Regions from separate parts of the Thiomonas sp. X19 genome, predicted to be linked through region 2. Evidence: predicted binding sites of a transcription regulator. Region 2 holds the regulator's gene; the other holds the start of a gene.
The links. The regulator HrcA, encoded in region 2, represses chaperone genes, less so after heat shock. The targets are predictions, from matches to a motif close to TTAGCACTCNNNNNNNNNGAGTGCTAA.

Region 1 (3,414 bases), 540 kb from region 2:
AATGGCGCGGGGCTGGCCCATGGTGTGACCGCGCAAGGCTTGCGGCAAGAGCTGGCCAAAAAAATGGGCCCGCAAACCGCAAGGTCCGCAGGCCCATCATCGCTCCCGGCGGCCGCAAGCGGCCGCCGTCCCTTTCGGGCCGGAGCTTCATGGAGCGGCATGACGCCGCACCTGGAACCCCGCGAACTGGACGCGTTACATGTCCATGCCACCCATGCCGCCCATGCCACCGCCCATCGGCGGGGCTGCGGTGTCGTCCTTCGGTGCGTCCGCCACCATGCACTCGGTGGTCAGCAGCAGTCCGGCGACGGAAGCGGCGTTTTGCAGCGCGGTACGGGTGACCTTGGTGGGGTCCAGAATGCCCATCTCGATCATGTCGCCATACTGGCCGTTGGCGGCGTTGTAGCCGTAGTTGCCTTGGCCTTCCAGCACCTTGTTGAGCACGACGCTGGGTTCGTCGCCAGCGTTGGCGACGATCTGGCGCAGCGGCTCTTCCACGGCGCGCATCACCAGCTTGATGCCGGCTTCCTGGTCGGGGTTGGCACCCGTGACCTTGAGGTTGACGCGAGCGCGCAGCAGCGCCACGCCACCACCGGCGACGATGCCTTCTTCCACCGCAGCGCGCGTGGCGTGCAGGGCGTCTTCGACACGGGCCTTCTTCTCTTTCATTTCCACTTCGGTGGCAGCGCCAACCTTGACCACGGCCACGCCGCCGGCCAGTTTGGCCACGCGTTCTTGCAGCTTCTCGCGGTCGTAGTCGGAGGTGGCTTCCTCGATCTGGACGCGGATCTGCTTGACGCGGGCTTCGATGTCGGCAGCAACACCGGCGCCGTCGATCACGGTGGTGTTTTCCTTCGCCACTTCCACGCGCTTGGCCTGGCCCAGGTCGGCCAGCGTCACCTTCTCCAGGCTCATGCCGGTTTCTTCCGAAACCACCTTGCCGCCGGTGAGGATGGCCAGGTCTTCCAGCATGGCCTTGCGACGATCGCCGAAGCCCGGAGCCTTGACGGCCACGGTCTTCAGGATGCCGCGAATGCTATTGACCACCAGCGTGGCCAGGGCTTCGCCGTCCACGTCTTCAGCGATGATCAGCAGCGGGCGCCCCGACTTGGCCACCTGCTCCAGAATCGGCAGCAGATCGCGGATGTTGGAAATCTTCTTGTCGTTCAGCAGCACGTACGGGTTGTCCAGCACGGCAACCTGACGATCCTGGTTGTTGATGAAGTAGGGCGACAGGTAGCCGCGGTCGAACTGCATGCCTTCGACGATGTCCAGCTCGTTGTTCAGGCTCTTGCCGTCTTCGACGGTGATCACGCCTTCCTTGCCCACCTTGTCCATCGCCTCGGCGATGATCTGGCCGACGTCCTCGTCGGAGTTGGCCGAGATGGTGCCGACCTGGGCGATTTCCTTGCTGGTGGTGCAGGGCTTGGAAATTTTCTTCAGTTCTTCGACCAGGGCGATCACAGCCTTGTCGATGCCGCGCTTGAGGTCCATCGGGTTCATCCCGGCGGCCACATACTTCATGCCTTCGCGGGCCATCGCGTGCGCCAGCACGGTGGCGGTGGTGGTGCCGTCGCCGGCGTTGTCGCTGGTCTTGGACGCCACTTCCTTCACCATCTGCGCGCCCATGTTCTGCAGCTTGTCCTTCAGTTCGATTTCCTTGGCCACGGACACACCGTCCTTGGTCACGGTGGGGGCGCCGAACGAGCGCTCCAGCACCACGTTGCGGCCCTTGGGGCCCAGCGTGGCCTTCACGGCGTTGGCCAGAATGGTCACGCCGTCCATCATGCGTACGCGGGCATCCGCGCCGAACACTACTTCTTTAGCTGCCATGTGTATTTCTCCGATTGTGTAGGGGGAAGTGCTGCGCTTACTTCTCGATGACGGCCATCAGATCGTCTTCGCGCATCACCATCAGTTCGTCGCCGTCCACCTTCACGGTCTGGCCGGCGTACTTGCCGAACAGCACGCGGTCGCCGGCCTTCACGGCCATGGGCTGCAGGGTGCCCTTGTCGTCACGCTTACCCGGGCCTACGGCCAGCACCTCGCCCTGGTCGGGCTTCTCGGCCGCGTTGTCGGGGATGAAAATGCCCGAAGCGGTCTTGGTTTCCTGTTCCACGCGCTTGACGATCACGCGGTCATGCAAGGGACGCAAATTCATTCGTGTTGCTCCTGTTGATGGAATTCGAGAGGTTGAAACGCATGCCACACCGCGAGCGGCTGGCTAGGGGTGCTTGGAAGCTTGACTCGGTTGCGAGTTGCGTTTCGCTAGCACTCACTGGATGCGAGTGCTAATTGTAGGGGCGAAGCTGCTGATTTCAAGTCCTGCCTTGCGAGAGATCGAGTTGCGCACATCCTGCATCCTGCGCTCCGGACAGAAGCGCGGCCTGACGTGAACATTGCACGCCATGGTCAAGCGGCGCAGTACGATCGAACCCGCCATCGGCCACATGCAATCGGACGGGCGCCTGGCCAGCAATCCGCTCCAGGGCGCCCTGGACGACGCCCTGCATGCGGTGATTCGCAGCGCCGTCCACAACATCCGCCTGATCCTGAAGAAGCTGCGGCTTCCTTGCCCCCGAATCGCCCGCGCAGTGCATGCGGTTGGCGGCGTATGGGGCGCCAGCTTTTATCGAAATGCCCCCGGCTGACTGAAAACATTATTTTTCAGGATGGACTCAGTATTGACGATACCAATTCATGGCGATTACACAAAAATCAATGCGCTACTTCAATAAGGTCTGATAGGCGCATCTCAGTGTCTATCAGCCATACAAAACCAGCTCCGATAACCATGAGCCCGCTCGCCACGATAAATGGCAAGGTCCAACTTCCGCTCCACTGCACAAGAGCGCCAAACGCGATAGGAGAAATAATTCCACCGACGTTGGCCCAAGTGTTCATCCAGCCCGCAGAGGTCGATGCATACGACCCCCCCATGTCCATGGCAATAGCCCAGAAAATAGATATCGTGGCGTCAAGAAAGAAAAACGAGCAGGAAAAAAGCAGAATTGTTACAAACTGGCTTTGCGCATAGACGGCTGGCAAAAGTAGCAACACGGAACAAATCATGCCGACGGATGGAATGAGGCGCCTCCATAACTTTTTATTGCCTGTGCGCGCACATAAGTGATCGCACATTGCTCCCCCGAGGACGCTTCCCATCATGCCACCTATGAACGGAAGAAAGCCATAAATACCGACCTTCAGCATCGTAAAATGGTGATCTTTGATCAAAAATGTTGGTAGCCAAGTGAGATAGATCGTCAGTGTGTAGAAGTAGCAGAAATCTGCAATACACAGGGCCCACATACTCCTGCTCTTGAGAACGGCACTCCAAAGCTTTTTTCCATGGATCAATTGATTTTTCTGAGTATGGCTTATCGATGGCGGGCGATAGACGATGAGCCACAC
Region 2 (3,414 bases):
AGTCAGCCTCGGGCGCAGCCATGCAGTGGGGCACGGCAAAGGCCGCGCAAGGTCGTGAGGGACGGCGATGCATACTAGCCTTCGGCGCCGAGAATTTCATGCCAGTGCAGCTTCTTGCGCAACGTGGCGAAATAGCTCCAGCCCGGCGGGTGCAGGAACACGGCGTGATGCGGCGCGGTGCGCAGGCTGATGCGGTCGCCGCCGAGCAGGTCGGCGAAATGCTGCATGTCGAAGTTCACGCCCACGTCCTTCGGCGACACCACCTCGATGTCGATGCGCACGTGCTCCGGCAGCACGATGGGCCGGTTCGACAAGGTGTGCGCGGCAATGGGTACGAGCACCAGCCCGGGAAGGCTGGGATGCAGGATGGGGCCGCCGGCCGACATGGCGTAGGCGGTGGAGCCGGTGGGCGTGGCGACGATGAGCCCGTCGGCGCGCTGCACATACATGAAGCGCCCGTCCACGTCCACGCGCAACTCGACCAGGCCGGTGGCGCCGCTGCGGTTGACCACCACGTCGTTGATGGCGATGCCGTCGAAGATGCGCTGGCCGCCGCGCATGATCTCGCCGGTGAGCATGGCGCGATATTCGCGCTCGAAATGCCCTGCCAGCATCGACGTAAGCGCCTGGCGCCAATCGGGCTCGGCGATATCGGTGATGAAGCCGAGGCGGCCGGAATTGATGCCCATGAGCGGTACGCCGAACGGCGCGAGCTGGCGCGCAGCGCCCAGCATGGTTCCGTCGCCGCCCACCACCACCGCGACCCAGTCACCAGTAGTAGCGCGTCGGCCGACTTCCGCCAGGCTGAGTTCGGCATAACCGGGAAGATCGCCGTGCTGCGCCGTTTGCTGCTCGACCATGACCTCGACCCCGTTCTCTGCCAGCCAGGCACCAATTTCCGCCAAAGTTCGGCTGACGCCAACGGCCTGATACTTGCCGATCAGAATGGCCTGTTGGAATGCGGAAATGGGCATGAGTGCTGTGTTGAACCGTGTGGGCCGATGGGTGCCGATCGTGCAAAGACAGCGAATGCCGGGGCGGCGTCTTGAATTACAGCACAGCCCCGCGCCACCAAGCGCCGGGAGGGCATGTCTGCCGCGCGCCTGGCTGCGCTCCTAAAATCGGATGGTCATGGATCAACGCGCCCAAGTCCTGCTCAAGACCCTGATCGAACGCTATATCGCCGACGGTCAGCCGGTGGGGTCGCGCACCTTGTCGCGCGCCTCGGGGCTGGAGTTGTCGGCAGCCACCATCCGCAATGTGATGTCCGACCTGGAAGACCTGGGCCTGATCACCAGCCCGCATACCTCGGCCGGGCGCGTGCCCACGCCGCGCGGCTACCGCCTGTTCGTCGACACCATGCTCACGGCCCGCCCCATGTCGGCGGCCGACGAGCTGGAGCAGAGTTTCAAGACGCAATTGGCCACGGTGGAGCCGCAGAAGGTGATCGTGCAAGCGGCGCAGTTGCTCTCGAATCTGTCGCATTTCGTCGGCGTGGTGATGAGCCCGCGGCGCAGCGCCGCCTTCCGCCACATCGAGTTCCTGCGCCTGTCGGAGCAGCGCATCCTGGTCATCCTGGTGGACTCGGGCGGCGATGTGCAGAACCGCATCATCCTGTCCGACCAGCCCTACGCCCAGAGCCAGCTCGTGGAAGCGGCGAATTATCTGAATGCCAATTACAGCGGCCTGAGTTTCGAGCAGATGGGCGCGCAACTGCGTGGCGAGGTGGAGCATCTGCGGAGTGAAATCGTCACGCTGATGCAGGCCGCCGTGGCTGTGGGCAGCCAGGCTGCGGCCGAGCAGCAAGACCAGGTGGTCATCTCCGGGCAGCAGCAATTGCTGAAAGTTGACGACCTGTCGAACGACCTCGCCAGCCTGCGTCGGCTGTTCGACTTGTTCGAGCAAAAATCACATCTGCTCAAGCTGCTGGACGTTTCGGCGCGGGCCGAGGGCGTGCGCATCTACATTGGCGGCGAGAACGACGTGGTGCCGTTCGAGGAGCTTTCCATCATTACCTCGCCTTACGAAGTCGATGGCCAGGTGGTGGGAACCCTGGGCGTGATTGGCCCGACCCGCATGGCCTACGACCGCATGATTCAGATCGTGGACATCACCGCCAAGCTGGTGGGCAATGCACTGAGCCAGCGCTGAGGCGCTGACACTCGAACTGTCGAGCGTCTCAGCAAACCGCGTCGCTCAATCTGGCCCGCCCCGCGCTCGACAGGATCAGGCTGTGGCCCGCTATCCCGGGCAGGCAGAACGTGAGAGTTCCCATCTGCAAAGCACCCGTCGTCAGTCTCGGCCAGCCATGCTCGGTGTAAGAAACATAGCGTGCAACAGGCTGATTGCCACGGATGGAAAGAAACTGCCGGGCTGCCTGTGCCTGAATCAAGGCCTCGCTGGGATCGCGTTGGGCATTGCCGTCGGCATCATGGAACACGATCCAGCCCCGATGCCAACCACCCGTTGAACTGCAGCTCTTGCCATCATCGCTCACGCACAGCGTGACCCTCTGCCCTCGCCGCACGGCCTCGGACCTGGCCAGTTGCAAGCTACCCGAGAAGGCGTTGACACCTGCACTCAGGCGGTTGGTGTCGATCATGGCGCGATACCCCGGCATGGCGACCGCCAGCAAGACCGCCAAAAGCGCCGCCGCAACCAGTGACTCGACCAGCGTGATGCCGAACTGTGCTTGCCTGATCGAGCCCATGCGTGCAACCGTTCAGCGCACGATCAGCACGGGAATGCTGGAAGACGCAATGACCTTGGTCGTGACCGATCCCAGCGCCATGCCGCTGAGCGCCGTATGGCCGTGCGAACCCATCATGACCAAATCGATCTCGTGCTCGCGGACGAACTTCACGATCTGCGCTGCCGCATCTCCGTGACGATGGCGCGCCTCCAACTGCAACCCAGCGGCCTGCAGGCTTGCACGCGCAGGCGCTAGCACCGCCTCGCTCTGCTCGGCGTAGTAACTGTCGAGCATGTCTCGCGACAGATAAGACCTGGCAAGCGCCGTACCCACAGGCGACTCGACATGCAACAAAACGCAAAACGGCGGTTCACGCCACCACTCTTGGCGGCTCAGAACAAAATCTAGCGCCCGCCTTGTATAGACAGAGCCATCGACAGGCAGTAAGAGGCGGATGGGCTGCTTCATGTATCCAATTATGACAAACAGCCCCTTCGCCGACAACGTTTTTCTTCGCCTGCGCCAACAAAATCCAGTTGAACCCATCGGCCCCTTAGAATCAAAACGTTGCGGCCCTGGGCGGCACAATTCGGGCCGTTAGCTCAGTTGGTTAGAGCAGAGGACTCATAATCCTTTGGTCGTTGGTTCAAGTCCAACACGGCCTACCACGATTCAAGGCCCGCATGTTTGGAAGTCGTTGTTCAGGCGCATAATTCGGGTTT

Region 1: a site for HrcA is predicted at 2,269-2,295, ahead of groES (co-chaperone GroES). Genes of this name have one in related genera too.

The regions. Positions count from the first base shown of each region.
Region 1 covers NZ_LT605203.1:465,510-468,923, reverse strand. Annotated here, with positions in the region: gene groL (chaperonin GroEL) at 196-1,833, opposite strand; gene groES (co-chaperone GroES) at 1,871-2,161, opposite strand; partial or broken gene THIX_RS02305 (IS5/IS1182 family transposase) at 2,361-2,651, shown strand; gene THIX_RS02300 (MFS transporter) at 2,719-3,414, opposite strand, start outside.
Region 2 covers NZ_LT605203.1:1,001,240-1,004,653, reverse strand. Annotated here, with positions in the region: gene THIX_RS04690 (NAD kinase) at 75-974, opposite strand; gene hrcA (heat-inducible transcriptional repressor HrcA) at 1,132-2,151, shown strand; gene THIX_RS04680 (GspH/FimT family pseudopilin) at 2,180-2,710, opposite strand; gene THIX_RS04675 (universal stress protein) at 2,723-3,160, opposite strand; tRNA gene THIX_RS04670 (tRNA-Ile) at 3,284-3,360, shown strand.